2 regions of the Fictibacillus nanhaiensis genome follow, and region 1 is predicted to be linked to the other one. Evidence: predicted binding sites of a transcription regulator. Region 1 holds the regulator's gene; the other holds the start of a gene.

Evidence for each region. The regulator Rex, encoded in region 1, represses fermentation and respiration genes when NADH is low (regulators of the CRP and FNR family bind a similar motif). The targets are predictions, from matches to a motif close to TTGTGAAATATTTCACAA.
Region 2: the regulator Rex is predicted to act here: its motif matches at 8,899-8,916, upstream of qoxA (cytochrome aa3 quinol oxidase subunit II).

What each region holds. Positions count from the first base shown of each region.
Region 1 is NZ_JBHUPF010000003.1:6,646-22,452, forward strand. Features, by position in the region: gene rimI (ribosomal protein S18-alanine N-acetyltransferase) at 1-241, shown strand, start outside; gene tsaD (tRNA (adenosine(37)-N6)-threonylcarbamoyltransferase complex transferase subunit TsaD) at 238-1,254, shown strand; gene ACFS5O_RS02090 (ABC-F family ATP-binding cassette domain-containing protein) at 1,659-3,599, opposite strand; gene moaC (cyclic pyranopterin monophosphate synthase MoaC) at 3,989-4,492, shown strand; gene ACFS5O_RS02100 (redox-sensing transcriptional repressor Rex) at 4,538-5,173, shown strand; gene ACFS5O_RS02105 (twin-arginine translocase TatA/TatE family subunit) at 5,192-5,371, shown strand; gene tatC (twin-arginine translocase subunit TatC) at 5,384-6,166, shown strand; gene ACFS5O_RS02115 (YdiK family protein) at 6,534-6,737, opposite strand; gene ACFS5O_RS02120 (CPBP family intramembrane glutamic endopeptidase) at 6,734-7,447, opposite strand; gene groES (co-chaperone GroES) at 7,694-7,978, shown strand; gene groL (chaperonin GroEL) at 8,080-9,717, shown strand; gene ACFS5O_RS02135 (hypothetical protein) at 9,852-10,529, shown strand; gene ACFS5O_RS02140 (hypothetical protein) at 10,809-11,918, shown strand; gene ACFS5O_RS02145 (reverse transcriptase domain-containing protein) at 11,915-12,889, shown strand; gene ACFS5O_RS02150 (DUF4317 domain-containing protein) at 13,034-14,215, opposite strand; gene ACFS5O_RS02155 (YhfM domain-containing protein) at 14,351-14,758, opposite strand; gene ACFS5O_RS02160 (ECF transporter S component) at 14,889-15,413, opposite strand; gene ACFS5O_RS02165 (hypothetical protein) at 15,719-15,807, shown strand, end outside.
Region 2 is NZ_JBHUPF010000005.1:91,973-107,779, reverse strand. Features, by position in the region: gene putP (sodium/proline symporter PutP) at 1-770, opposite strand, end outside; gene ACFS5O_RS03150 (ABC-F family ATP-binding cassette domain-containing protein) at 1,191-3,098, shown strand; gene ACFS5O_RS03145 (nuclease-related domain-containing protein) at 3,336-4,199, shown strand; gene ACFS5O_RS03140 (ABC-F family ATP-binding cassette domain-containing protein) at 4,356-5,912, opposite strand; gene ACFS5O_RS03135 (hypothetical protein) at 6,054-6,215, opposite strand; gene ACFS5O_RS03130 (DUF2269 family protein) at 6,278-6,730, opposite strand; gene ACFS5O_RS03125 (L-cystine transporter) at 7,233-8,585, shown strand; gene qoxA (cytochrome aa3 quinol oxidase subunit II) at 8,995-9,969, shown strand; gene qoxB (cytochrome aa3 quinol oxidase subunit I) at 9,988-11,928, shown strand; gene qoxC (cytochrome aa3 quinol oxidase subunit III) at 11,943-12,563, shown strand; gene qoxD (cytochrome aa3 quinol oxidase subunit IV) at 12,556-12,978, shown strand; gene ACFS5O_RS03100 (nuclease-related domain-containing protein) at 13,529-14,491, opposite strand; gene ACFS5O_RS03095 (glutamate-5-semialdehyde dehydrogenase) at 14,598-15,807, opposite strand, start outside.

The DNA.
Region 1 (15,807 bases):
TGTTACGAACATCGCAATTCTTCCTTCTTATAGAGGAAGAAAGCTAGGAGAGATGCTCATGAGAGAAGCGATCAAACTGGCGAAGATGCACGGCGCTGCAACGATGACGCTAGAGGCACGCGTAAGTAATCATGTGGCACAGAATTTATACAAGAAACTAGGATTCGAAGCAGGCGGTATCCGGAAAAACTATTATAGCGATAATGGTGAAGACGCTTTAGTGATGTGGGTGGAATTATGATAAAAGACGAATTGATATTAGCGATAGAAACAAGCTGTGATGAGACGGCAGTAGCGATTGTAAAGAACGGTACTGAACTGTTGGCAAACGTAGTCGCGTCACAGATTGAGAGTCATAAGCGTTTTGGCGGGGTGGTGCCTGAAGTGGCGTCACGCCATCATGTTGAAGAGATTACGGTCGTGATCGAAGAAGCCTTAACTCAAGCAGGATTAGAGCCAGCAGAACTCACGGCGGTTGCTGTAACAGAAGGACCTGGCCTCGTGGGAGCGCTATTGATCGGTGTTAACGCAGCGAAAGCGTTCGCCTTTGCACATAATCTGCCGCTCGTGCCTGTGCATCATATCGCAGGACATATCTACGCGAACAGACTCGTTAAAGAAATGACGTTTCCACTCTTGTCTCTTATCGTCTCAGGCGGGCATACAGAGCTTGTCCTGATGGAGGAGCACGGCACGTTCAAGGTGATCGGTGAAACAAGAGATGATGCAGCAGGGGAAGCGTATGATAAAGTCGCGCGAACACTGAACATGCCATACCCAGGCGGTCCTCATATCGATAAGCTGGCACAAGAGGGTGAAGCAAACATTGACCTGCCTCGCGCTTGGCTAGAGCCGAACTCGCTTGATTTCAGCTTCAGCGGCTTGAAGTCAGCCGTGATCAACACGGTTCATAATGCAACGCAGCGCGGAGAAGTGATCAAGCCTGAAGATCTAGCTGCAAGCTTCCAAGCGAGTGTTGTGGATGTACTTGTGGAAAAAACATACCGTGCCGCAGAGCAATATAACGTAAAACAAGTCCTCTTGGCCGGTGGGGTAGCAGCGAACAAAGGACTTCGTCACATGCTAGAAAGCCGTTTTAATGGAACAAAGTACGACCTCGTCATTCCTCCGCTTCACTTATGCACAGATAATGCAGCCATGATTGGAGCTGCAGGAAGTGTGGCGTACCAAAAAGGAACGCGTGGAGATATGTCATTAAACGGTGTACCAGGATTAGATTTAGAAGCGCAATAATGTAAAAGCTCTTTTCCTTATATGAGGAGAAGAGCTTTTTTAGCAATCGACTTAATTCGACACAAAAACCCTTCATTTTTGTGGAAAAGTTATACACAGGTTTGTGGATAATGTGGACAATGGTTTTGAAACATTTGAAATAAAGGGTTTGTGTTATACACAATTCACATCATGTATACACATGTTCATGTGGATAAAGTGGATAAGTCGTCAAAAAGTGCAGAATCCACAGGGTGAACTGTGGATAAGAATTTATAGTAGTAACGTTTTTAAGATTTTTTGGGGCTCTTGTTCGTAAAATTGTGTGTAAAATGTATGGAAGTGATGTCGAAATGTGCAAAACCAACTTGGAGATGAATATAAAAAAGCTGACATCCCACTATGTAAGGATATCAGCTTTCAACTTAAGCATTCTGAAGTTCTTCCCATTCTTCCATCAACGTTTCCATCTCTTCATTCAAATCATCTAGCTGAGACTGAAACTCTTGTGTCTTTTCATAATCCTGAAAGACTTCAGGTTTACAAAGTTCAGCTTCTGCCGAAGTGATCTTGCTTTCGAGCCCTTCAAGCAGACCCTCAATCTCCTCGATGCGACGCTGTCTTTTACGATCCAGCTTCTTCGCTTCTTTATCGATCGAGTTCTTCGCACCGTTTCCTTGGTTAGAAGAAGGAGTGTTAACCGCATTTTCTGCTTTCTGGCGCGCGGCGATTTCTTCCCGTGCTTTCATCTCATTTTTCTTTTCCGTGTAATAGTCGTAGTCACCTAGATACTCGGTCATGCCTGTTGGCGCGAGCTCAACGACTTTCGTGGCGATACGGTTTATGAAATAACGGTCATGCGATACGAATAGGATCGTACCAGGATAGTGGATCAGAGCTTGTTCAAGGATCTCTTTGCTGTCAAGATCCAGATGGTTCGTCGGCTCGTCAAGCAGAAGAAGGTTTCCTTTCTCCATCATAAGCTTCGCCAGGGCAAGTCGAGCCTTCTGACCACCGCTCAGCTCTGTTACAAGCTTAAGTACATCGTCACCGCTAAACAGGAACTGTCCGAGGATCGAGCGGATCTCTTTTTCCGTTTTTTCCGGGTAGTCATCCCACAGCTCGTTCAGTAAGGTCTTGCGTGAATGCAGATCCGCTTGTTCCTGATCATAGTGAGAGATCATGAGTCCACTGCCGTAACGTATATCGCCCGATATGAGCGGCAGCTGCTTACGTATCACTTTTAATAAAGTAGATTTGCCGATTCCGTTCGGTCCAACGATCGCGACGCTGTCCTGGCGGTTAATCGCTACCGATACGTTCTTAAATAACGGCTCACCGTCTTCATATCCTGTGCTCACGTTCTCAAGCTTCAGCACATCGTTCCCGCTTTGTCTTTCAATCTCAAAAGAAAAACTAGCAGACTTTTCGGCACCAGCGGGACGCTCTTTCAATTCCATCTTCTCTAACTGTTTGCGACGACTTTGTGCACGTTTCGTAGTGGAAGCACGCACGATGTTGCGCTGAATAAAATCTTCTAACTTCGCAACCTGCTCTTGCTGCTTCTCAAACTCTTTCATCTCTTGAGCGAAACGCTCCGCCTTTTGCTCGAGATAGCTAGAATAGTTACCTGTGAAACGGTAAGAACGTTTTCTCGAAACCTCGTAAACGGTCGTTACGATCTTATCGAGGAAATACCGGTCATGGGAAACAATTAAGATGCCACCAGGATAACTCTGCAAATACTGCTCGAGCCACGTGAGCGTTTTGATGTCTAAATGGTTCGTCGGCTCATCGAGAATGAGTAGATCTGGTTTGGTTAATAGGAGCTTTGCAAGTGCGAGTCTCGTTTTTTGCCCACCACTCAATGTGTTGATCTTCGTATCGCGATCAAAATCGGCAAACTGAAAACCGTGAAGCACCGTACGAATCTCCGCTTCATACTGATAGCCGCCTTCGTCTTTAAACGTAACCTGCAGCGCATCATAATCTTTCAGAAGACGTTCATACTCCGCTTCATTCGCAATCACTTCCGGATCGCCCATACGCGCTTCCATCTCACGCAGCTTTTTCTCTTTTTTACGAAGGTCTTCAAACACCGAGAGCATCTCATTCCAGATTGATTCATCCGAATCTAGCCCTGCATCTTGCGCAAGATAACCAGTCTTCACGTCTTTTGGAATCATGACATGACCAGAATCATAGGAATACTCACCAGTAATCACGCGAAGCAGCGTAGATTTACCCGCACCGTTCCGCCCAACAAGCGCAATTCGCTCACCTTTTTGAACCTCTAGTTTTATATTCGATAAAATAACGTCCGCGCCAAACGACTTCGTAACGTCTTGAACTTGTAAAATAATCATTGTAATTTCACCTCTATGAAAAACGGGTGGTTTTATTTATTGGCTTATTCCCAAAAAGAATTGAGTTAGTGCTTCATTGAATAGTTGATTGAAGTGTAAGGTGAGAGACTCCTGCGGGACGAGCGGTCAGGTGAGACCCTTAAGGGCGCAAAGCGGCAAGGGGCTCACCGGTCGCCCCGCTGAAAGCGAAGCACCTGGAACGGAAATCAACTACATTCAACAATCATGCAATCAGCCTTTATACAAATAACCCTGTCTAACTAGTAGTTTAGCGTAGTTTGGAGATTCGCGCCAACAAAGGGAATGTTCAACATTTTGCAATAATTACAAGTAAAATCTTAACGACAATAAAAGCGGTTTCGTGTATATTCATCATGAGGAGGGGTTTTATGACAGAGTTTACCCATTTTAACGAAGAAGGCCGCGCGCGCATGGTTGATATTTCGGAAAAAGAAACATCTCACCGAACAGCCGTAGCGGTAAGCGGGGTAACGGTTTCTGAAGAAGTCTTACTTAAGATCAAAGAAAACGGATTTAAAAAAGGGGACGTTCTAGCCGTCGCACAGATCGCTGGGATCATGGCTGCGAAAAAAACCTCTGACTGGATTCCGATGTGTCACCCGTTATCACTGACTGGCGTTGATCTGTCTTTTTCATGGGATGAATTAGCGGACAGCATGTATAAATTAAACATCCAAGTTGAAGTGAAAACGAAAGGTAGCACCGGTGTTGAGATGGAGGCGTTAACAGCGGCTTCTGCAGCAGCATTAACCGTCTATGATATGTGTAAAGCAGCGGATAAGGGAATGGTGATCGGGCCTACATACCTCCAATCGAAAACAGGAGGCAAGAATGGGGACTTTCTACGTTCTTCAAGCCCTGACAAAATATGATACAATAGGAATAGATAAGCTTTCTAAACTTGGAGGGCTCCAAATATGAACCAAGACCAGTTAAAAATACCCCACGCAACAGCAAAACGGCTGCCCTTGTATTATCGTTTTTTGAAAAACTTATCATCTTCCGGTAAACAAAGGGTGTCTTCTGCTGAATTAAGCGAAGCCGTAAAAGTAGATTCTGCAACAATCCGCAGAGATTTTTCATACTTTGGCGCATTAGGCAAAAAAGGTTATGGCTACAATGTTAATTATCTGCTGTCGTTCTTCGCAAAGACGTTGAACCAGGATGAAACGACAACCGTAGCGTTAATCGGAGTAGGTAACTTAGGCACGGCCTTTTTACATTACAATTTCACCAAAAATAACAATACCAAAATAGAAGTCGCATTCGATGTAGACCGAGCTAAAATCGGCACCGAAATTGCCGGAGTTCCGATCTATCACACAGAAGACATCGAGCAAGAACTGAAGAATCGAGGCATCGATGTTGCGATCCTGACCGTTCCAGTAGGAGCCGCTCAACCGATCGCCGATCAACTCGAGCGCGCAGGTGTAACAGGCATCTTAAACTTCACACCCGCACGATTGACCGTCTCACCCGAGATTCGTGTTCATCACATCGATCTAGCTGTTGAATTGCAATCGCTTGTTTATTTTATGAAAAACTATTCTTAAAACAAGGAGGTAATCGTTATGTTAGGACCAGGAAGTATCGCGGTAATCGGACTTGCAGCTCTTGTTATGTTTGGACCGAAAAAGTTGCCTGAGCTAGGTAAAGCAGCAGGTAAGACGCTTCGCGAGTTCAAAAATGCAACAAAAGGCATGATGGACGAAGAAGATGAGAAAAAGGAAAGCGAACAACTGAAGAAGTAAGGATGTTTGTCTATGACCTCTGAAAAAAATATGTCGCTATACGGTCACATTGGCGAATTACGAAAGCGCATCATATGGGCGATCCTAGCCTTCTTCCTATTCTTGATCGCTGGATTTTTCTTAGCCAAGCCCGTAATCGTATATCTGCAAAGTGACCCAATCGCAAAGAACATTCAGATGAACGCTTTTCATCTAACCGATCCACTGAACGTGTACATGACATTTGCCTTCTTCATCGGCCTCGTCCTATCCGCACCAGTGGTGTTGTACCAACTCTGGGCATTCATCAGCCCGGGGCTTTATGAGAACGAACGAAAAGTAACGCTCATGTACATCCCGATCGCATTCGTGCTCTTCTTGACGGGACTCGCATTCTCGTACTTTATTCTGTTTCCGTTCGTTGTGAGCTTTATGGGAAATGTCGCCGTGGCACTTAGTGTAGAAGGTGAATACGGAATTCAGGAATACTTCTCATTCCTATTCAACATCACACTGCCGTTCGGATTGTTATTCCAGTTTCCAGTCTTAATTATGTTCTTGACTCGACTTGGAATCGTAACACCTGATTTCCTTAAAAGCATTCGTAAGGTAGCTTACTTTGGGATTTTAGTAGTAGCGGGTCTTATCACACCGCCAGAGCTGCTGTCTCACTTGATGGTTACGTTCCCGCTTATCCTGTTATACGAAATCAGCATCATCATTTCGAAGACCGCTTATAAAAAACGAATGAAAGCCGAAGTCGAAGCACTCGTAAAAGAACGAGAAGCTCAGGCAGAAGCGATGTATCATGATTAAAAAGAGGATGACTCCACGTGGGGAATCCTCTTTTTTGTGTGGTTGGAATGAAGCTGCGGTATGGGAGAGTGGGAGTGGACAGTAAAAATGAGGAAGTAGACAGTAAATATGCAAAAGTGGACAGTATTTCAACGAAAGTGGACAGTAAAACTCAAAAAGTGGACAGTATTTTCGTGAAAGTCGACAGTAAGCATCGTTTGAGGTGACTTGCGGGCTATTTAGGTGCTACCTAAAGTACTGCTCGTGATGATAATCTGTCGGATTCGATGACTAATCTGTCCAATCCCACATCCGCCACTGGCCATCCTCACAAAACACCGCCAAAAAACGAAAAAAACTGCCTCCAATAAGAAGCAGTTCCCGCATATTATTTCTTTCGTTTTCTTTTCAAGTGGTTGTTTAACGCAAAATAGCGGATGGCATTGGCGTAATCGAAGGTTGCAACGACCATCGTGATGATCGTCCAGAAGCTTGTCATACCGTACTCGCTTGCGTAATGAACGGCTAAGTACGTAAAGACGACTCCGATTCCTAGATATAAAAATGCCATAAACAGTGGTGATGTCTTCATAATAGTCCTCCAATAATCAGTTGCGCTGTTTCTAGCTGTTGTTCCATTTCTTTGATTTTATCGGCAAATAATACTTGAACGATCAAAACGAGCGTGTTCATGGCAACGTGTGCCGCGATCGGTACGATAAGACGTTGCGTTTTAACATACAGAAAAGCGAACGTGAAGCCCATTGCCGTGTAGATTAATAAGTGTGTGAAGTCCGCATGAACAGCAGCAAAGATTAAAGAACTGATCAAAGCAGAAATAAAGAAATTAAAGCGTTTATGAAGAGAGCCGAAAATGATCTTTCGGAAGATGATCTCTTCTAGTATTGGCCCAACGATGGCCGTTACAATCATAAAATATTTAACGTTTTTCACGATCTCAACAAGTTGCTTCGTGTTTTCCGATCCAGGCTGGATACCAAACAGGTTCATCTCGATCATGCTCGCGATAATTTGAGCGGCGTACGCCATGAAAATACCGATGATCGACCATAGAATGGCAGATCCTTTTGAGACGCGCTTAGAATTTCGGTGGCGTTCTCTCATTTCAGGGATCAGCATGTAAAGGATGATTACAAGAGCCGCGATAAAGCTGAACGTTCCCCACATTCCAAAAAGTTGATTTTTAGGAACACCAAGTTCATGTAGCAGTGGAACCCCAATGTAACCTGAGAATTGCATCACGATATATATGAAGATGATCCACCAATATTTTTTCTTCAAATTACCTTCTCCTTTACGTACAGCCCTAAAAATAATTACGTTTCATACCTCTTTATATGCTTACCCATTTTAACATAGAATAGGCAGGGCTCGCGAGGATATCGAATTTGCGGGTAATTCGATTTATATTTATATTTCTCACTTGCAAAATTTTTTAGTTTTATTTATTATTAGAAATGGAGTTAGCACTCACTAACAAAGAGTGCTAATAAGAAATCTTTTAACTATTTAAGGAGGGTGTTTCACTTGTTAAAGCCACTAGGTGACCGTATTATTATTGAGCTTGTAGAAGGTGAAGAAAAAACTGCAAGCGGCATTGTATTGCCAGATTCAGCAAAAGAAAAGCCTCAAGAAGGAAAAGTTGTTGCTGTAGGTACGGGCCGTGTAACGGATAACGGCGAGCGTATCTCTTTAGAAGTTTCTGAAGGCAACACGATTATTTTCTCAAAATACGCTGGTACAGAAGTAAAGTACCAAGGTAAAGAATACTTGATTCTTCGTGAGTCTGACGTATTAGCGATCGTAGGCTAATCGTTAGGTAACTTGGAAGCTTCAATATTTTGAAGCTACATAAATCAAACATAAAGCATATGTAAGTCACTAACTTTTAAAATTAATGGGAGGGTTTTTACATGGCTAAAGATATTAAATTTAGTGAAGACGCACGCCGCTCAATGCTTCGTGGTGTTGATGCACTAGCAAACGCTGTAAAAGTAACACTTGGACCAAAAGGACGTAACGTTGTGCTTGAGAAGAAATTTGGTTCTCCTCTAATCACAAACGACGGTGTTACAATTGCAAAAGAAATCGAGCTTGAAGATGCATTCGAAAACATGGGTGCTAAGCTTGTAGCTGAAGTTGCGAGCAAAACGAACGACGTAGCAGGAGACGGAACAACTACTGCAACAGTTCTTGCTCAAGCAATGATTCGTGAAGGATTAAAGAACGTAACAAGCGGTGCAAACCCAATGGTACTTCGCAAAGGGATCGAAAAAGCAACGGCTGCTGCTGTTCAAGAACTAAAAGCGATCTCTAAACCAATCGAAGGCAAAGAGTCTATCGCACAAGTTGCGGCGATCTCTGCAGCTGACGAAGAAGTAGGACAATTGATTGCTGAAGCGATGGAGCGCGTTGGAAACGACGGCGTTATCACGATTGAAGAATCAAAAGGATTCACAACAGAGCTTGAAGTGGTTGAAGGTATGCAGTTCGACCGCGGATACGCATCTCCATACATGGTAACAAACTCTGACAAGATGGAAGCAGAGCTTGAGAACCCGTACATCCTTATCACAGATAAGAAGATTACGAACATCCAAGAAATCCTTCCAGTACTTGAGCAAGTCGTTCAACAAGGAAAATCTCTATTGTTGATCGCTGAAGACGTTGAAGGTGAAGCACTTGCTACATTAGTAGTTAACAAGCTTCGCGGAACATTCAATGCAGTAGCTGTTAAAGCTCCTGGATTCGGTGACCGCCGTAAAGCCATGCTAGAAGACATCGCAGTACTAACTGGCGGTGAAGTGATTACGGAAGAGCTAGGTCTTGACCTTAAGACTGCGAACATCACGCAGCTTGGTACAGCTTCTAAAGTTGTGGTTACAAAAGAAAACACAACTATCGTAGAAGGTGCTGGAGATTCTTCTAAGATCGCAGCTCGTGTTAACCAAATCAAAGCACAACTCGAAGAAACAACTTCTGAGTTCGATAAAGAAAAATTACAAGAGCGCCTAGCGAAATTAGCTGGCGGAGTAGCCGTAATCAAAGTTGGTGCAGCTACAGAAACTGAGCTAAAAGAGCGCAAACTTCGTATCGAAGACGCACTAAACTCTACGCGTGCAGCGGTTGAAGAGGGTATCGTATCCGGTGGTGGTACAGCTCTAGTTAACGTGCTAAAAGCGATCGCTCAAGTAGAAGCGACTGGCGACGAGTTAACAGGTGTGAAACTAGTACTTCGTGCACTAGAAGAGCCAGTTCGTCAAATCGCACACAACGCAGGTCTTGAAGGATCTGTAGTGGTTGAGCGTCTGAAGAACGAAGAAATCGGAGTTGGATTTAACGCTGCAACTGGCGAGTGGGTAAACATGTTCGAATCCGGAATCGTTGACCCAACTAAAGTTACACGTTCAGCGCTACAAAACGCAGCATCCGTATCTGCAATGTTCTTAACAACAGAAGCAGTAATCGCGGATAAGCCAGAAGAAAACGCTGGCGGCGGAATGCCTGACATGTCAGGCATGGGCATGGGCGGAATGGGCGGCATGATGTAAGGATTTTTTAAAAGTAATAAGCATTATAGAAAAATTAGAGACTACTTTCTATTATCAGAAAGTAGTCTCTTAAGTTTTCTGAAATATGGTAAGTTAAAGGTGTATTTCTTAATATGTAAGTAAGGAGACTAATTATGAACTGGTTAACGAATTTAGACACATTATATGCATCTAGTGTTGAAAAAAAAAATAATAAACAATTAATTTATTATCCTCTTGTTAATATCAAATGTGCGACTGAAGGTGTGGAATTCATTTTTAGAAAAAAAAATAGAAAAACACAAATATTGTTTAAAGATGAGTATGGAAGGAGAGTATACTTAACAGATGTAGATATTATAAATATTTTAGTAGAGGCTAAAGATAAAATATTTACTTTAATACATCAAAGTTTGGTGAATTACTTAATTGAGAAACATCAAAATAAATTAATATGGGAAATTGAAAATAAGACTTTTGAATCTGGGTTTGTTATGCCAGAATATTCAGATCAAAATAAAGAAGATCTAGAGTTATTAAAAAAACATACCTTTAATACAGTAGCTGATTTCGAAGTCAGTTATTACGATTTATTGGTACTCATAAGTTTAATAGTTGATAAAGAATATGTAGTCAATGAAGTAGATGCTGAAATTAGAAAAGCAAGACAGCTAAAGAAGTTTATCGTCTTAACAACTTTCTATAGAAATTATCATTACGCACAAGAGCTTGAAGAAAATGGATACAATGTTGGTTTGAAAATTGAACAGGTTTATTATAATAAGAGCATCGCCAAAGAAATAGATAAAGTATTTGATAAAATAAAGTTTTAAATTCATATACTTAGTGGTATATTTAAAATAATGAGCCCTAGTAAAACTGTCATGTACACAGTTACCTTAGCGTCTAAGGTTGAGACAATCACAAAATGTAAAAATATTCAGAACTTGCGTTCATTGTTTTACAAGAATGCAATTAATTTTATAACAACCGCTCGCTTACGCAATCTTTGCTCCAGCTCGGAACGCTATAAAATTAATAACATTTACAATGAAATTCATGAATATTTTTAGTAGGGCTCTTTTTATTTATTTTGGGGGTAAATTTATTGTATGGAGAATTTATCATATTTTAAATTAAATAAAACATTAGACAATCCTTTAAGGATTTTTTTTTTATGTGGTAGTTATTTTAACCCTGGTGAACAAGATAAAGTAGATAAGAGAATAATACTTAAAAAGTATATTGAATCTATTAATTCTAATTTTAAATGTTTAATATTAGAAGAAAACTTTATGTTCAGTAGTAGAAATAATAAATTAAATTATAACGATATTCAATTAAAAAGTTTAAAATCTATTGAGTTAATTACTAGCTTAATGAGTGATAAAGTCATTATATTACATGAAAGTATTTCTACTGCTGCGGAGATAGGGTTATTTTCAAGTGAAAAAATAATAAATGATAAATTAATTGTCCTGGCGCCAGATATCTTTTCTTCTGAAGAAGATTTAATTTCAGGGTTTATGAAATTAGCCTATGCCAATAAATTTTATTCAGCTAATAATCTTAATATCATAAGGTATTTTCCTGGACAGTTTTTCTATGAGATATCTTCTGAGTTAATTAAACCTCATTTTTACTTTGTTAATAATGTTTTAGGTGATAATTTACAAAATAAAATTAATAATTTGATAGATTTTAAATGTAATACAATTAAAATAACTAAACAAAATTACCTTAATGCTAATAATAATAGAGTAAGTAAATACACGGTAGACAATAAAAATATAAATGTGACTTTAACTCTAGATAATTTGGTAACACTTCTAATAAGTCTTTTCACAGTTGATATCATAAAATCAGATTTGCGATCTCCAATAACAAAATTGGAGGGAGATAATATAACAAAAAGAAGAAGAGTTTTTCATAAAACTATAGACATTCTTAAAAAAAACTTCATAAGTTTTATGGCCCGTTCTATAGAAAGTGAAGTCCCACTTAAATCAGAAGAAATCAATGTTAGTACTAATTATTCTGATATTAATATTTCACAAGCAATTGGATACTTTGTGTACGTTATGTATGCTATTGGAATGATAAACATTGGTAGTCAGAATACTAAACTTACTATTTCTAATGAATTTGATTCTGTTCTAACTGAGTATTCTGATTTAATTGTTACACCAAGTGGTGGGCTAACGGAGGTGTTAAACTCTTGAATAAAGTTGACGCAACATGGTATAAAATTAAGTTTATCAGAAGAAAAGGAAAGATAAGAAAAATAATAACATATACAGATCAGTCTGTAATTGAAAAACATACAAGAATAAAAGAATTTTTAGAAGAAAGACTAATTTTTTCGAAATTCACAAAAGCATATGTAAAGAATTCCTCTATATTTAACAATGCAAAGGCTCACATGTATAATGATATTTTTATCAAACTTGATATTAAAGATTTTTTCATAAGTATAAACCATAAAATACTTTTAGATTTATTATTTTCACAATTAAATGTAAACCCTGACCAAACTAAAGTTAGTAAAATGGAAATATCGAGATTAATTAGTATTTGTAGTATAGAAAAAAAAGGTCTTCCTTTAGGCTTAATTACGTCACCAATTTTATCAAATATCTATCTAAAAGAATTTGATAATATCTTGTATGGCAAGTTAAAAAAAATGAATTTTAAAAATATAATTTATACAAGATATGCTGATGATATAACAATCTCTTTTAAATCTGAGGATACAAATGAGTTTATACAAGGGTTAAAAGTGGAAATTCTAAATTTAGTTGAGGTTTTATTAAAAAGGTATAAATTAAAATTAAATAGAGATAAGATATCACTGATAAATTTAAATATATCCAATCATGTAAGAATAACAGGAGTTAGTGTTACAAAAGATTCCAATAATTATAGAAGGATTTCTATTGGTCGTAAAAGAATCAATAAATTATATCACGATGCATTAAATTTATTTATTAAGATTAAAGTGCGTAATATGTCACTTGATAATCATGATTTTCTTAAAATTAGACAAATAAAAGGTATGGAGTCTTTTATTTTTTCAATTGAGAAAAATGGATATGATACTATTTATTCAGAGAAAATGAAACTAAGAATAAATGAACTTGGTTTTGAATCCTTATCTCAATTAATAAAAAATCTACCGGAAAAAAATTTTTAATAATATTTGTTAACTTGAATTAACTATTGTGAAAGTGATTTTAAATGTTCGATTTTTAATTTTTCTCATAATATAGAATTGTAATCCATTGTAACTTAAGCCCTCCCGCAATTGAGGAGGGCTTAAGTCATGTAATTTGTAGATCTATTTTTCCACCTTCTCCCTAAAAGCCTCAGGAATCATCGTAAAGCCTTCAATCACCGTATCTTCCTCAACTTCAATCATAAGATACCGTTTACCACTAAGTTGCACTTGTTTCACATACCTTAAATCCTGAGGACTAATCGATATTTTAGCTACCTTTGTGTCGATCTTAATAGATTTTGAGTTGTATTTCGGTACAACACTGCTTGCTTTTATTTCATATTTATCATCATCGATCACCTTTTGGAAAGCTGATTCAACCTTCTCCACACTGATATCTTCAACACCGCTCGCTTTTAAAACGCGTTCAACGTCTTTGGAATCTAAGCGTGGATGTTCTTCCTCTTCGTTCTCTTCAATCATTCGGTTGATCTCTTCGTACACATTGGAGAGGGTGGATGTGTTCAACTGATCTCGTGTTACGTCTTTAATGATTTCTTCAAACACGATCTTATCGTCTTTTGCCGTCATGATTTCTTCGCCATTTAAAACGTCCACGATGAATTCATAATCAGGCTCATGCACTTTGCCTGCTGAGTACAGGATGTGGTTCACGTCTGCTGCATTATCACTGAAACAAGGGAAGAGAAATCCTCCGATGGGCGCGTTCAGGTTGATGACAGGATTGACCACGAAATTGTACTTGAACTCTTTTTCCACATAGTCAAAGAGAAGTTCTTTCTTTGGTTCTTGTGTATTGTTTATGCTGCACAAAATAAAGGGGAAGGAGTAGACGGCATCTCGTTCACTAATCTCAGCCTCATCATTTTTGCGTTTCGTAGGCTTATAGTATTCCCCCTTAATAAAGGTGATCACGATATCCTTTTCGTACTGACGGTTTAGGAGCATTTTTCCTACCATTTGAAGCATTCGTTCTTTCCAGTCTTCTGTATCGCTTGCGAGTAATCCCTGATGCAGAATAAGCTGGCTATTGTTTTCAGCATTTCTATTAAACTTTAATTCAAATAACTTTTCATCGAGATTTCCACCAAGTAATTTTTTGAAGTTATTAAAAAAGAGCTCTTGTTGTTCAGCGTCTAGCATCTCAAAAGGCTGACTCACGTGATGATAGATCTCGCTGGATTCTTTCGTAATATACACATTAAAGATGCTGGAGATTTTCAGTAGATCGTTCTCTTTCTTGAACTGTTTTCGTATTTGAGCGATATCTTTTTTGTTCATGCTTGTATACACTCCTAAGTTGTTGCGATTTTAAGTCGACACTCTATATGTCTAACAGGGAAGTATTCTTTATTTTAACATTCAGAAGGAGTGAAGTGTGAAGGTGAAGTTTTGTTGGTTCATAGATTGGTTGCATTAGTAGTTTAATATCTTTTTTAATTTAACAACATCAAGTTGCTGCAGGGTATAACCCGTACTTGTATCGTCGACATACATAATCATTCCACTATCACTGTCTTTTCGTAACCAAAGGAAATAGTTCTCCTTATTTCCATTTGAATCAACAAGAGTCATCTCTAAATTATTTCTTGATACATTTAAGATCCCAGGTATTCTTTCGGCAGACTGTATCGCATCTCTAGCAATTCTAACGGCCTTGTCATTTTTAAAGGTCTTCTTCACTTCGCCTGATACGATAAGCGTCTCTTTTGTATCCTGCTTAATGAGGTTTGGAGCGGTCTCCTTACTTTCAGAATAAACACTACACCCAACAAACAAGATACTAAACGTAATAAAAAACAGTTTAAGTAATGATTTCTTCATCTTCACACCCCTGATATCCATTTTATAGTAAGTCGCTTTGTATTCTTAAAAGGTTTCAGGGTACTCCATAAACATAAAAAAACCCCATATCGCATAGCGTTTAAGCCGATACGATACAAGGTCTCTGTTACTAAAGAATTCTTTTCTTAATACGTGCTACGAGTGGAACCACGATTAGTCCAGCAAATCCAACTTGCAGAACGTTTCCTGGAATTGATCCGAATGGTTGAATCCAGTTGCTATAAAGCACAACTTCTGCAAAATAGTAGCCTACCACTTTAATCAGCATAGCTACGACAACTGCCAAGGAATAAACGAGCACACGTTTTCCTGGTACTTTTTCAGATATAGCGCCCGCTACATAGCCCATTGCCCCAACGATGATAAATGTGAACGGAGCCCATATTGTCCATCCAGATAGAAGATCGAATAATCCCATCCCAAAAGCACCTGCAATAGCACCGGTTCTTCTGCCGAAAACAAAAGCCGCTACAAATAAAGGAATGTTACCTAAGTGGATTAGACCACCGTTTCCTGCGATGGGAAGCTTGATGTTGATGAACATTGTTGCAACAAGCGTTAGTGCCACGAATAGTGCGCTGATGACTAACATTCTTGTTTTAGTAGATTGTATTGATGAATAAGTAGTATTCATACCATAACCTCTTTCATAAAAAATGAATGTAAAAAAATGATTGCACTCATTCATTATATATGTCCTTATTCTTTTAGAAAACAGCTATTTTCTGGGTAGGGTGAAGAAATAGAAAAATAAACTAGTGGAATGAGCGAGTTTCTCAAAAGGAAAGAAGGGGAGAACGACACATTTGCCGAAATCTATTTAGTAGAGCATAGACGTATTGATACAGTTTATTGCGAATGCCTATAGTAGAGGAATTAAACGATATGTATCGCATGGCGATATAAGCAATAGATGAAAAGAAATGAAGGAGGCCCGATATGCGACGTGATATACAACCGAATGAACGAGCTTTCTCCTCCAAGGAAGTTGCAGAAGAAGTAGGAATCGCAACACCTACTGTTCGAAA
Region 2 (15,807 bases), on a different contig from region 1:
ATAAAACGAACAATGATATGTGGTTGTCCAAAGTAACCGAGTCCCCAAGCTAAAAACGATATCAACCCAAGAGTTGTCAATCCTTTTGTTGCTTGAAGAAGGGATGGGTCAACCCCGCGAACTGTATCGATAACTGTTTGCGTGTCACCGATATCAGTAAACGCAACGATAGGCACTAAGATCAATGCGACAAACATGATACAGCCTTGAACAAAATCCGTCCAACTTACTGCAAGGAATCCTCCAAATAGTGTATAAGCTACAACTACCCCAACCGTAATCAGCATACCAGTTAGATAAGTTGTACCGAATGCACTTTCAAACAGTTTACCACCAGAAACAAGTCCAGCAGATGCATAAAGTGTAAAGAAGATAATGATTACAAGTCCAGAAACGATACGTAGAATTTTTTGTGTATCGTTAAAACGATTTTCAAGGTAATCAGGAATGGTAATAGAATCATCTGCAACTTCTGTGTACGTACGAAGTCGAGGTGCTACAAGGATGTAGTTAAGATAAGCACCGATCGCGAGTCCTACAGAGATCCAAATAGAACTGATCCCGTCCGTGAACATCGCACCTGGAATACCCATCATCATCCAACCACTCATGTCTGATGCTCCGGCTGATAGTGCAGTAACAGCAGGACCTAATCCTCTTCCACCCAACATGTAGTCATTTAGATCAGATGTTTTTTTGTAAGCCCAGTATCCGATATAAAGCATACCGGCCATGTAAATAACTAAAGAAATAATAACTCCTGTTTGCATGTAAAAATTTCTCTCCTTTTCTTTTTTCATGAAATGGGTCATGTTAGTTTGCTCAACGGATGACTTGTTTATGAAAAAGTTGGCAGGTTGTTTCTTAGAGCTTTTTATTTGCAAATAGAGCTTGCGAGGAATAGCAGAAAAAAACTTGAAGTTAAAAGCGCGGTCGATAAACGCATTAAATTTCTTGCCGGATTCAATTGAAACCCAGCATCAACTACAAGAAAAAAGCAAAGCCGATGTGTGAATTGAAAATAGGCGGCATCCGTTTTGAGCAAAAAACGTGCCCACTTCTTTTCAGAACATGGTTAACACTATAACAAAAATTCTAAAAAGAATGCAAATCATAACCGAAAGATGCTATTCTGACAGGGTTAAGCTACAATAGAATGCAAAGACATTAGCCTAAGGAATGATATGGTTTTGAGTATTTTATTAGTTGAAAATCTATATAAAACATATGGTGAAAAAACGCTGTTTGACGAGATCACTTTTTCAATCAGCGACAAGCAAAGAATTGGACTCATCGGACCGAATGGAACAGGTAAGTCCTCATTATTAAAAGCAATAGCCGGGTTTGAACCAGCTGAACGTGGAACGCTATCTCACGCGAATACATTTCAGATCGAATATGTTGCGCAAGAACCTGAACTTGATGAAGAGTTATCCGTTCTAGATCAAATTTATTTCGGAGATTCTCTCATCATGAAGACGATGCGTGAATACGAACAAGCTCTACTTGATTTAGAGTCAGACCCATCGAACGAAAAAAAACTGAAGCGTTTGATGAACAGTCAGCAAAAGATGGATGAGAATGAGGCATGGGAAGCGAACACCATCGCAAAAACAGTGCTCACAAAGCTTGGACTTCGTGACTTTTCTCGTCAAGTGAAGCATTTGAGCGGTGGGCAAAAGAAGCGTGTGGCGATCGCAAAAGCACTCATTCAACCTGCAGATTTACTGATTTTGGACGAACCTACAAACCATCTTGATAATGAAACGGTCGAATGGCTAGAAACATTTTTAGGGAACTATAAAGGCGCCTTATTAATGGTTACCCATGACCGATATTTCCTAAACCGCGTAACAAACAACATCTTTGAGCTCGATAATGGAAAACTTTATGTGTACGAGGGAAATTACGAAACGTATCTAGAGAAAAAGGCGGAACGTGAAGAAATCGCCCTTCAGAACGAAGATAAACGACAAAACACACTTCGCCGCGAATTAGCGTGGTTACGACGTGGTGCGAAAGCGCGAACTACAAAACAAAAAGCTCGAATTCAACGCGTAGAAAATTTGCAAGAAGAAACAGGTCCTGCAGTAAAAGGGTCTGTTGAGTTTGCAATCGGATCACAACGACTTGGTAAAAAAGTGATTGAAGTTGAAGGCTTGAGCAAAAGTTTAGATGGAAAAGATCTAGTTAAAAACCTGGATTACTTGATTGTTCCCGGTGAACGACTCGGAATCATTGGGCCAAACGGAAGTGGAAAAACGACTTTGTTAAATATGTTAGCAGGTAGAATGGCACCAGATTCAGGGACAGTCGAAGTAGGAGAAACGGTTAAAATCGGCTACTACACACAAGATCATGAAGAGCTCGACGGCAACTTGCGCGTAGTGGATTATATAAAAGAAACGGCACAGGTCATCACAACAGTAGATGGTCAGACGATTACGGCTGAACAGATGCTCGAACGGTTCCTGTTTCCACGTTATATGCAATATACGTATATTCGCAAGTTATCAGGTGGAGAAAAACGCCGATTATACATGCTAAAGGTGTTAATGGAAGAGCCGAACGTGCTCTTTTTAGATGAACCCACAAACGACTTGGACATTCAAACGTTAGGGATTTTAGAAGAGTATTTAGAGAACTTCCCCGGCGTAGTTTTGACGGTTTCCCATGACCGATACTTTTTAGACCGTGTCGTTGATCATCTTCTTGCTTTTGAAGGAAACGCAAACGTAGTAAGGTTTCAAGGCAGCTATTCGGACTATATGGACGAGAAAAAAGAGCGTGATGAACGTGCTGCTTCAGTGAAGAAAGAGGCTCCTGAAAAACCGGTGGAAACAGCTGGACAGCATCGTAAAGAAAAGAAGAAAAAGCTCTCATATAAAGATCAGCAAGATTGGGATACGATTGAAGAGCGAATCATGAACTTAGAAGAGAAGAAGGAACAGATTGAATCTGAAATCGTTGCTGCTGGCAGTGATTTTGGGAAGATCAGCGAGCTTATGGCTGAGCAGAAAAAGGTAGAGAACGAGCTTGAAGCTGCGATGGAGAGATGGGAAGAGCTTTCTCTGTTAGTGGAAGAGTTGAATAGTTGATTGGGTGGGCACCTCTTGCTGTTAGCAGGGGGTGTTTTTTATGCTGAACAGAAGAGAATTGAGATGAAGACTTATAAAAATTTTTGAAGACTTATAAAATCTTTTGAGGACTTATAAATTTTTTTGAAGACTTATAAATCTTTACGAGGACTTTTAAAAAAATTCTCCTTTTTCATGAGAGGAAAATTAGTGGCAATTGTTGAATTTTTATAAGTAAATTAAGCGTGAGGTGATGATTTGATAGTAAAAGAGAGAACAAAACCATTAATACTTTTCAAACTAGATTCATTATTAGAAAGAATACCTATGAATTTTCCCAAAAAACCAGATATTTTAAGTGATAGAGCAAAATTTAATGCTGGGTTTAATGGAGAGAAGTCTCTTGATTATCATTTAACTGATTTACCTCAAGAAAACTACTATATTTTCCACGATTTAAGGCTCCCCAGAGATAAAACGAAGAATCTTTACTTCCAGCTTGATTCTCTCATCATAACTCCACATTATTGTTTAATTATTGAAGTGAAGAACTTAATAGGAAACCTGTATTTTGACCATCAATTTAACCAAGTGATTCGCACTAGAAACGGAATTGAAGAAGCGTTTCCAGATCCAATCATACAAGTTGAATATCAAGCTTCATGTTTTAAGGAATGGCTCTCCTCTCATAAGATTGCTGGCATACCTATCTTTTATTTAGTAGTGATAACTAATATTCACTCAGTAATTAAAATTTCTCCTTCATATAAAAAAAGTCTTAATAAAATTGTTAGAGGCAAAGACTTGATTCGGACGATTCATCGTTTAACGAAAAATTATACACACCGCTATTTATCTCAAAAAGATATAAAAAAATTGAGTAAACTTTTAATAAAGAATCATAAACAGATAAATATAGATATTTTAAAACAATATGAGATAAGAAAAGAGGATATAGCTACAGGGGTTATTTGCCCTTATTGTGGTAAATTACCGTTGAAAAGAGAAATGAGGCACTGGCTTTGTTTAGCATGTTCTAACAAGAATGCTGAGGCCCATATTAAAGCTATTTATGATTATGCCCTCTTGATAAATTCTCAGGTTAAAAATGAAGAATTATGAAACTTCTTGCATCTAAATTCCTCTACTAGCATGTATAAAATCCTCCGTGCTATGGACTTAAAACCCAACGGCTCAAGAAAAGCCGCAACGTACACCATCCCACTACCCAAATAAACGACCAAATTAAAAACCCCCACTAATGTGAGGGTCTCAGAATTAAAACACCTTTGTCGTCCAGCTTTCACAGTTCCAGACGTCATTTGCCACTTCTTTATAAAATTCAGGTTCATGGGAGATCAATAGCACACTACCTTTGAAGGCCTTCAGGGCGCGCATCAATTCATCTTTTGCCTCTACATCTAAATGGTTTGTCGGCTCATCGAGAACCAAAACATTGTTTTCATGGTTGATTAGCTTACAAAGACGAACCTTCGCCTTTTCTCCACCACTTAGTACTTCAACTTTACTCTCGATATGTTTTGTTGTTAGCCCACACTTCGCAAGAGCTGCACGAACTTCATGATGAGAGAAACCAGGGAATTCACTCCAGATTTCTTCGATGCATGTATTATAGTTTGCTGACTTCACTTCTTGCTCAAAGTAACCGATCTCTAGATTTTCACCGCGTTCAACAGAACCTGAAACAGGGGTGATCTCACCAAGGATGCTGCGGAGTAACGTAGTTTTACCGATACCGTTCGCACCGACTAAAGCGATTTTTTGACCGCGTTCCATACGAAGATTCAACGGTTTAGAAAGGGGCTCGTCATATCCAATAACAAGATCTTTTGTTTCAAAGATCAGTTTGCTTGGCGTACGAGCTTCTTTAAAGTTAAACTCTGGCTTTGGTTTTTCTTTAGCGAGTTCAATAACATCCATCTTATCAAGTTTCTTTTGTCGGGACATGGCCATGTTTCGAGTAGAAACACGTGCTTTATTACGTGCAACGAAATCCTTCAATCCCGCAATCTCTTGCTGTTGACGTTTAAATGCTGCTTCCAACTGAGACTTTTTCATTTCATGAACCGATTTGAAGTGGTCATAATCTCCAACATAACGGTTCAGCTCTTGATTTTCCATGTGATAGATCAAGTTGATAACACTGTTTAAGAACGGAATATCATGGGAGATCAAGATGAATGCATTTTCATATTCTTGCAGATAACGCTTCAGCCACTCGATATGCTGCTCGTCTAGATAGTTTGTTGGCTCATCCAGCAATAAGATCTCTGGCTTTTCTAATAAAAGCTTGGCAAGCAAAACCTTCGTACGCTGCCCACCACTTAGATCGTGGACGTCACGGTCTAGACCGATATCATCGAGACCAAGTCCGCGCGCGATCTCTTCTACTTTTGCATCGATTACGTAAAAGTCGTTGTTCGTTAATGTATCTTGAATGACACCAACGTCTTCAAGCATCTTTTCAAGCTCTTCAGGTGTTGCTTCACCCATTTTTTCGTACATGCTGTTCATTTCGTTTTCCATGTCGAGCAAGTATTGGAACGCACTCTTCAACACATCGCGAATCGACATGCCTTTTTGGAGAACGGTGTGCTGATCAAGATAGCCAACACGTACTTTTTTAGCCCATTCTACTTTACCTTCATCAGGCTTTAGTTTGCCTGTAATAATATTCATAAACGTTGATTTACCTTCACCGTTCGCACCGATCAAGCCGATGTGCTCACCTTTAAGCAGGCGGAAGGAAACATCATTAAAGATGGCACGATCGCCAAAACCATGGCTTAAGCCTTGCACCGTTAAAATACTCATCTATATAACACCTTTTCTGTCAGTAATTTGTACCCTCTTGATTATAGTATTGAATGGGGAAGGAACTCAATAGGTGCATACGTAATCTTAAAAAAGAAAAAGCACCCATGGAAGATTTTCCAAGAGTGCCCGTAATATTATCTATTCCTGCTCACCAGTTCGGTTCTTAAATGCTTCTTTTGTAGCCAGGTTCACTGAATCTGTTTCATCCGACTTTTCAACCAGTCGATTTTGAAGGGTGTTATCAGGAAATCTTCCCGGATGCCCCTGTTTTTTATGTTCGAATGATTTTCCTCGTGCCATGTTTTTTCACTCCTCATCTCTTTACAACGTATTGTGTCCAAGAGAAGAGGGAAATATGAAGGTTAAAAAGGTTTCACTACCATTAAAATGATTATAACAACAGCTAAACCATGTAGAGAATAAATATAAGGATCCAGCTGTCTATCAACCGTACGGTAAGATTGAGGAAGGTCATCACCTTCATGCGAATTCAGAATGTCACTCATCTGCTTCTGTTTTTTTGGAATGACGCCAATAACAAGAACTTGGGCAAGGACATAAATAACTAATGAAGAGATATACCAAAATTCACTAAATAGTGCAGTATTTAAATAACCTAATAAAAGTCCAGTTGCAAGAAGTGTTAAACTGCCAATCTTCGGTAGAGTTTCAATCTTACCGTTAACTTCAAGTGCAAAGCGAGCTTGGTTTGTAGTTTTAGCAAACTTAGTAACGACTGGCATCGCGAAGCTTGCGCCGAGTCCAACTATTGCTGCTAAGATGTGTAAAAGTACGATAAATCCGTAAAACGTCATTAACTTTCCCCCTTTAAATATGTATGAATGATTACTCATCTACAATTTATTACGATGTGCAGGAAAATAGTCCTTCTTTTTGATAGTGACTTTTATCCTGTTTGCACAATCGTTAGAGGTCTAGAAATTCATAAATTTTTGATTCGGTATAGTTTGAAACCTGTTGCTCATGTGATTAGCCATCAGTTTAAAAATATCCTCTAACCAAACTTTAGTACCAAGTCATAAGGATTTGTTACAAAAACAAGCATATCTTAGTTTTAAGTTGAATATATCTGTATCACAACTAAATATTTCACCTGAGACTACAGCTTAAACACACTAATGACTCGCTAATTAATTTTAAAGCTTGTCTTTTTTGGTGTGAGGAGGTGGCCGCTAAAAAACATCCTGCTGGTAATCCCTACTTGACAGATGGGTTTAATTGTATTAATTTTACTTTAGCTAACTAAAGGGGGGCTTGTAGGTGACTACTGGTTTAGTTTTATCGAATATTGCAATTATGCTTATTCTATTGGGTGTTTTGTATTACATGCAAAAAAAGCACGTTTCATTTTCAAAGCGTGTGTTTACGGGGCTAGGTCTAGGGATTTTGTTCGGGCTCGGACTTCAGTACGGATATGGAGCAGATTCTGAGGTTGCTGCTAAATCGACCGACTGGTTTAATCTAGTTGGTGGCGGTTATGTAACATTCTTAAAAATGATCGTTGTTCCACTCGTATTTATTTCGATCCTTTCAGCGTTTACGCGTCTGAACTTAAAAGGTAACATCGGTAAACTTAGTGGATTGATCATCGGGATTTTAATTGGAACAACTGCAATTGCCGCTGTTGTTGGAATTGCCACTTCAACGGTTTTCGATCTTGAGGCTGTTCAGATCGAGCAAGGAGATGCAGAAACAGCTCGTGGTGAAGAGATGGAAGGCACGTTTGCAGAAGTGAAAGATCTAACGCTTCCGCAACAGGTTCTTTCTTTATTACCAGCTAATCCATTCTTAGATTTTACAGGAGCGCGTCCGACTTCAACGATCGCTGTCGTTATCTTTGCAGCATTCCTAGGAGTAGCTTATCTTGGAGTAAAACGTAAGCAAGAAGAACACGCAGAACTATTTGCTAAAATTGTTGATGCCTTTTATGCGGTAATCATGCGTGTAGTAACGTTGATTCTTCGACTAACTCCTTATGGGGTTCTAGCGCTCATGACAAAAACAGTCGCACTCAGTGATATGGATGCCATAGCGAAACTAGGGAAGTTCGTCATTGCTTCATATGTCGCTCTGCTGATCATGTTCGGAATTCACTTGTTGCTTTTAACTTTTGCAGGATTGAACCCGATTACTTATATGAAGAAATCTTTCCCGGTACTATCTTTTGCCTTTACTTCACGTACGAGTGCAGGAGCACTTCCTTTAAATATTCGTACGCAAAAGAGCATGGGTGTACCTGACGGAATCGCAAACTTTTCTGGTTCATTCGGTCTTTCCATCGGACAAAACGGATGTGCGGGAATCTATCCGGCGATGTTAGCGGTCATGATTGCTCCAACTGTCGGAATCGATCCGTTGTCACCATCGTTCTTATTAACACTTGTTGTCGTTGTCGCACTAAGTTCGTTCGGTGTAGCGGGTGTTGGTGGTGGAGCGACGTTCGCAGCGATCCTTGTACTATCAGCAATGGACCTTCCTATCGCTTTAGCAGGGTTATTGATCTCTGTTGAACCATTAATTGACATGGGTCGTACCGCTGTAAACGTTAGTGGTTCCATGACTTCAGGACTTTTAACAAGTAAGATTCAAAATCAGCTGGATACGAATGTCTTTAATGACACCGAAAATCAAGTAGAAGTAAGTGCATAAGAGATAATTATGAACGATCTTGTCTAAAGGAGGCAGGGTCGTTTTTTTATTTGTAAAACTTACATAGTCAGGTGTACAGTGGTGGGATTTAGGGTAAAAAGTAAAAACTGAACTTTTAAAAAGCTCAAGATTGTTTTCCAATGAAAGAAGTCTCTTCCAAAATCGTGAACATTCTATGTCAAAACTGTGATAAACTTGTGAGCTTTATTTGAAGTAATCGTGACATTTGATGTGGATAGAGTCACATTTATTAGGATTCTGGTACTATGAAAGCAAAGGTTTTTGTCATTTAAATTTTTGCCTATGTTTTACATTGTGATTTAGTTCACAATGCTCTATAATCACTCTTGGTTCGTTTTTTATTAGGCAAAAGTTAATGCTTGTAAATAGAGAAAGGAAGGTGGACCTGGTGATGCGACGGTTGAAGCCGTTTTTTACATTCGGGTTATTGATGGCCGTATTTATGCTTAGCGGCTGCAGCGATATGATTGTTTTAGATCCAAAAGGACCTGTAGGAGCAGAACAGAGGGATCTGATCATGTATTCCATCTGGTTTATGTTATTTATCCTACTAGTTGTTTACGCACTTACTGCTTTTATTGTTTATAAATATCGTGATCGCAAAAACCACAAAGGATATGATCCTGATAACGAAGGAAGTCATCTTCTTGAAACGATTTGGTGGATCATTCCTATCATTATCGTTATCGCATTATCGATTCCAACGGTAAAGAGTATCTATTCTCTTGAAGGACCTCCTGAAGAGTCGAAAGATCAAAAGCCATTGGTGATCCATGCAACATCTGTAAACTGGAAATGGGTATTCTCTTATCCAGAGCAAGATATTGAAACAGTTAACTATCTTCACATCCCTGAAGATCGACCTGTCCTGTTCAAGCTGACTTCAGCTGATTCGATGGCATCGTTCTGGGTACCTCAATTGGGTGGTCAGAAATATGCGATGGCTGGCATGGAGACAGAGCTTTATCTGCAAGCTGACGAGCAAGGGACATATGAAGGACGTAACTCCAACTTTACAGGAGAAGGATTTACTAACCATACGTTTGATGTCATGGCTATGTCTGATGCAGAGTTTGAAAAGTGGGCGAGTGAAACAAAAGCTGATGCTCCTGAGCTTTCGAAGGGGCAGTACGACAAGCTTATGCTTCCTGGTCACGTGAAACAAATGACTTTCTCTTCTACTCACTTAGATTGGGTAGATCATGCTAAAAACCCTGAATACGCGTTAGACGCTCGCGAACGTCTAGGTTATGAAGAGAAGCTTCCTCACTCCAAAGCAGGGAAGGAAGAAAAGAAAAAGCGTGAAGAAGAGATGAAGAAGCTTGAAGAATCAGAGTCTCATGGGGATTCTCATGCCCATTAACAGAGGAGGCATTTCAATATGAAATGGGATGAATTTTTCGTAACAGGCGACCCGATGATATATGGTGCTGACGTATCCATCGTACTTACGATGGTGGGTATCCTGTTCTATCTTACTAAATATAAAAAATGGAAATGGTTGTGGGACGAATGGCTTACAACGGTTGACCATAAAAAACTAGGTATCATGTATATCGTTTCCGCTGTTTTAATGCTGTTCCGCGGTGGGGTAGATGCCCTCTTAATGCGTACACAGCTAGCGGTTCCAGAGGCTAAGTTCCTCGATTCACAGCACTATAACGAAATCTTTACAACACACGGTACGATCATGATCATCTTCATGGCGATGCCGTTCTTGATCGGTTTGATTAACGTCGTTGTTCCATTGCAAATTGGAGCACGTGACGTAGCTTATCCTTATTTAAACGCAGTTAGTTTCTGGACGTTCTTTATTGGTGCGATGTTGTTCAACATCTCATTCGTTATCGGTGGATCTCCATCAGCAGGTTGGACGAGTTACATGCCACTTGCGAGTAACGAGCTCAGTCCAGGACCTGGACAGAACTACTATCTGCTCGGTCTACAGATCGCAGGTATTGGTACGCTCTTAACGGGTATTAACTTCTTAGTAACGATCCTTAAGATGCGTGCGCCGGGAATGACATTGTTCCGTATGCCAATGTTCACTTGGTCATCTCTTGTAACAATGGTTATCATAATTTTCGCTTTCCCTATTCTTACAGTAGCACTAGCACTTATGACATTTGACCGTTTATTCGGCAGCCATTTCTTCACTCTACAAGGTGCAGGAATGGATATGCTTTGGGCGAACCTTTTCTGGCTATGGGGTCACCCAGAGGTATATATCGTAATTCTACCGGCGTTCGGTATGTTCTCAGAGATCATCTCTACGTTCTCTAGAAAAACGCTATTTGGTTACAAAGCCATGATCTGGTCTATGCTTTTAATCGCAGGATATAGTTTCTTGGTTTGGGTCCATCACTTCTTTACGATGGGTTCAGGAGCACTTGTTAACTCTGTATTCTCCATCACAACGATGGCGATTGGTATTCCGACCGGGGTTAAGATCTTTAACTGGTTGTTTACGATGTACAGAGGTAAGATTCAATTTACGACCCCGATGCTTTGGTCACTCGGATTTATCGTGAACTTCGTAATCGGTGGTGTTACAGGTGTCATGCTAGCAATGGCAGCTGCTGACTATCAGTACCACAACACATACTTCCTAGTATCTCACTTCCACTATGTGTTGATCGCAGGTACAGTATTTGCTTGTTTCGCTGGTTTGATCTACTGGTATCCGAAAATGTTTGGTTACAAACTGAACGAACGTATCGGTAAATGGGTATTCTGGGTATTCACAATCGGATTTAACGTATGTTTCTTCCCACAATACTTCCTTGGTCTAGACGGTATGCCTCGTCGTGTTTACACGTACAGCGAAGAGTCTGGCTGGGGTCCATTGAACATGGTATCTACAATTGGTGGATTCATGATGGGTATCGCATTCTTAATTCTTGTTTACAACATGTACTACAGCTTCCGTTACGCGAAGCGCGAAACAACTGGAGATGCTTGGGATGGCCGTACTTTAGAATGGTCTACACCTACAGCAATGCCTCCATTCTATAACTTTGCTAAGATTCCTGAAGTTACAGGTCTTGACCACTTCTGGAGACAAAAGCAAGCTGGAAAAGTTGAGAAGCTAAAAGCTGAAGATATTAAACCGATTCATATGCCAAGTAACTCTGGTGTTCCTTTCATCATGGCATCCTTCTTCTTTGTTGCCGGATTCGGAATGGTATTCGAATGGATGTGGATGGCCATCTTTGGAATAATCGGTGTGTTTGGAACATTGTTCTATCGTTCATTTGAGTATGATGATGGTTATTATGTAAGTGTTGAAGAAGTAATCGAAACAGAAAAGATTTCTAAATAAGGAGGCGTGAAAAAATGGCACATGCAGAAACACACGACCCCAACACGCCTTTAGAGTATCGTTCGGAGACTGGGCGTTTAAATATTCTCGGTTTCTGGATTTTCCTAGGGGCAGAAATCGCGTTGTTCGCGACATTATTTGCAACGTATATGGTTTTATCTCACCGTGTTGCTGATGGTCCGGCTCTTGGTGAACTGTTTGAAGTAGAAAGTTTATTGATTCAAACGTTCTTACTCTTAACAAGTAGTTTCACTTGCGGACTTGCGGTACATGAGATGCGCCGTCACAATGTAAAGGGTTTGATCACATGGATGGCGATCACACTTGGTCTTGGATTAGGATTCCTTTATTTCGAGATTCAAGAGTTCTTACACTTCATTCATGAAGGTGCGAACATCGGTACGAGTGCAGCATGGTCAGGATTCTTCGTTCTCGTTGGTACTCACGGTGCCCACGTAACGTTCGGTATCTTCTGGGTAACGATGGTCTTGATTCAAGTAGCGAAGCGCGGTTTAACGCCAGCTACATCTGCAAAAGTTTTCATCACCAGTCTATACTGGCACTTCTTAGACGTAGTGTGGATCTTTATCTTCACAGCCGTTTATCTGATGGGGATGGTGACGCATAATGGCTAATAAAACTGTAGCTAATGAACACCACGGCTTCCCGTGGAAGCATTTAATCGGTTTCGTTTTATCCATCGTGCTCACATTATTCGCACTTTGGATTGCACTAGAAACAGATCTATCGTTGACTTGGATCTTAATTATCATTTTCGGTTTTGCGTTCTTACAAGCTGCTCTTCAACTCTTGATGTTCATGCACGTAACAGAGAACTCGACTAAGAGTAACCTGACGAGCCGTGTTCAGATCGGTAACATCCTCTTTGCAGCATTCGTTGCGATCGTTATAGTAATCGGTTCAGTTTGGGTAATGACAGCTGGTCACGCGAAGCACGATAAAGATCAGCATGCACCGAAGACTGAAAACCATGAGAATCATGGTGGAGGTAGTGAGCATGATTCGGGTGAACATGGGAGTCATGAGTAATAACTAAACGTTTGAAAGCCTCTTGCTAGGGATTTTTCTCTTAGCAAGGGGTTTTTTTGTATTTATTGGTGGCCTTTACACGTGATTGTATTAAGTAAACTGTGGATTTATGAGCGATTCGAGAGGTTTGTGAGCGATTCGAGAAGTTTGTGAGCGATTCGAGAAGTTTGTGAGCGATTCGAGAAGTTTGTGAGCGATTCGAGAAGTTTATGATCGATTCGAGAAGTTTATGATCGATTCGAGAAGTTTGTGAGCGATTCGAGAAGTTTGTGAGCGATTCGAGAAGTTTATGATCGATTCGAGAAGTTTGTGAGCGATTCGGGAAGTTCGTGAGCGATTCGAGAGGTTTATGAGCGATTTGAGAAGTTTGTGAGCGATTCGAGAGGTTTATGAGCGATTCGAGAAGTTTGTGAGCGATTCGAGAAGTTTATGAGCGATTCGTGAAGTTTGTGAGCGATTCAAGAAGTTTATGAGCGATTCGAGAAGTTTATGAGCGATTCGAGAGGTTTGTGAGCGATTCGAGAAGTATGTCATTGACTCATGAAGAATCTCAATACGGATCAGGTAAAGTGTAAACTCTTCCTTTCTTTCCACCTGTATGAGGTAAGTTCATATCATTAAGTAGTCGCTTCCCTATATGCCTAGATGAAAGACATAGGAACTCACATAACTGTTTATTAGTTATGCTTTTTCCAAACAAAAGGACATAATCAGAAAGGGAAGAAAGGTGAAGGTCTTTACTTTTATGCAAACATTTAGGACAAAGCCAAACAGCTTTTTTTCGCACCACAGGCAAATAAAAACACTCCGTACAATAAACACCATTGATGATATCTTTTGCCTCAATCCCATACCTTCTGAGAAGATCAGGGTTTTCAGGTACATGATGTCGTACAAGCATCTTCGAGAGTTTATTAACCTCTTTCATCGTCAGCTTCTCGTCCGTATACTTCATATCAATCATCTTAATTTTCTCCTGCAAATAGGGACTATGGGTAATATAATGAAGGACATCTTTATTTGAGGGAGGGGCTTTAATAATGGTTCTCGGATTGCTCATGACTACTAGCGAGCGAACGGGAATGGGAGGTGTTCGGTTTTTTGTCATCCATTCAATGAGATGAGATTGTTGGCGTTTTACTTGGAAAATAGGATTCCGAAAAGCTTCTTCGGACCCATCATCCTTTACTCTGATGACTTGGTTGAGATGGTCAAAAATCAAAGTTCCGGTAATGTATTTTACTTCGAGGTTCAATATATATCGAGGGGATAGAAGCAGGGTGTCGATCTGAAAGTAACTCTCATGTGCTGTAAGCCTCAAATCGTGCATAACAGAAAAGTCCCTGAATGGTTTTAAAAAGTAATCATTCGACTGTTCACCAAAATGTCCGGCTAATCTTCCACTTAATTCATCTTCCATGGTTAAATATTTGGGGTGAAGCTTAATCACTCGTCGTTGCATAACTTCAAGCTTTCTTATCCTAATAGACTTTCCACGATCTTTAACTAACATAAACGACCTCCTTTATAAAAAAATTCTCTCACCACCCCAACTTTACCTTCTTAACTCCAACAAAAAAAACAGCCCCTTCTAAGGGACTGCATACACAAACAAATATTTACCTAACCTGCCCGTCACCCCTCATACGATATTTAATCGTCGTTAGTGCTGGTAGCCCCATCGGACCGCGAGCATGTAGTTTTTGTGTGGAAATACCGATTTCCGCTCCAAAACCGAGCGCAGAGCCATCTGTAAAGCGAGTAGATGCGTTATGATAAACGGCAGCTGCATCAACACTGTTTAAGAAAGTGATGGCGTTGTCTGGATTTTCAGTTACGATCGCCTCTGAATGCTTTGTGCCATAGCGTTCAATATGCGCGACTGCTTCTTCGACAGAGCTAACAACTTTAACAGCAACAGCTAAACTTAAATATTCTTCAGCCCAATCCTTTTCATTGGCAGGTATCACATCTGGCAATAGCTCTGCTGACTTTTCGTCACCATGCACTTCAATTTCGTGCTTTTCAAAAAGAGCGGAAACTAGTTCAGCGTGCTCATTCAACCATGCTTCATGAAAAATAAAGGTTTCTGCCGCATTACAAACAGCCGGTCGATCTGTCTTAGCGTTCTCCATGATAGAGAGAGCTTTATCCAAATCAGCAAACTGATCGACATAGATGTGACAGTTGCCGACACCTGTCTCTAAAACTGGAACCGTAGCATTTTCGACAACAGTTCTAATCAGATTTCCGCCACCACGAGGAATTAATACATCGATATTCTCTTTCATCGTAAACAATTGACCTGCGGCTTCTCGATCTGTAGAAGCAATAAATTGTACGGCAGCTTCAGGGATTTTTGTTTTTGTTAACGCTTTATGAATCACAGAAACGATTGCAGAGTTTGAGTGAATAGCGTTTGATCCACCTTTTAATACGATTGCGTTACCTGACTTCAAGGCGAGTCCTGTTGCATCCACCGTTACGTTTGGACGTGCCTCATAGATCATTCCGATTACACCTAATGGTACACGAACTTGCTCTACATTAAGTCCGTTATCAAGTGTCCAGTCAGAAAGTATTTCACCAACAGGGTCTTCTAACTCTACGACCTCGCGCAGCCCGTTTGCAAATTCTTTAACTCGATCTTCTGTTAAGCGTAAACGGTCCATTAAGGCTTCTGAAAAATCCTTTTCCTTCCCGTTAACTAGATCTTTCTCATTCTCTTTTATGATGTAATCTGTCTCACTCTCTAACCTATCAGCAATCACTAACAGTGCTTCGTTCTTTTCTTCTTCACTGAGTAGTGCTAGGTGTTTAGAAGCTTCT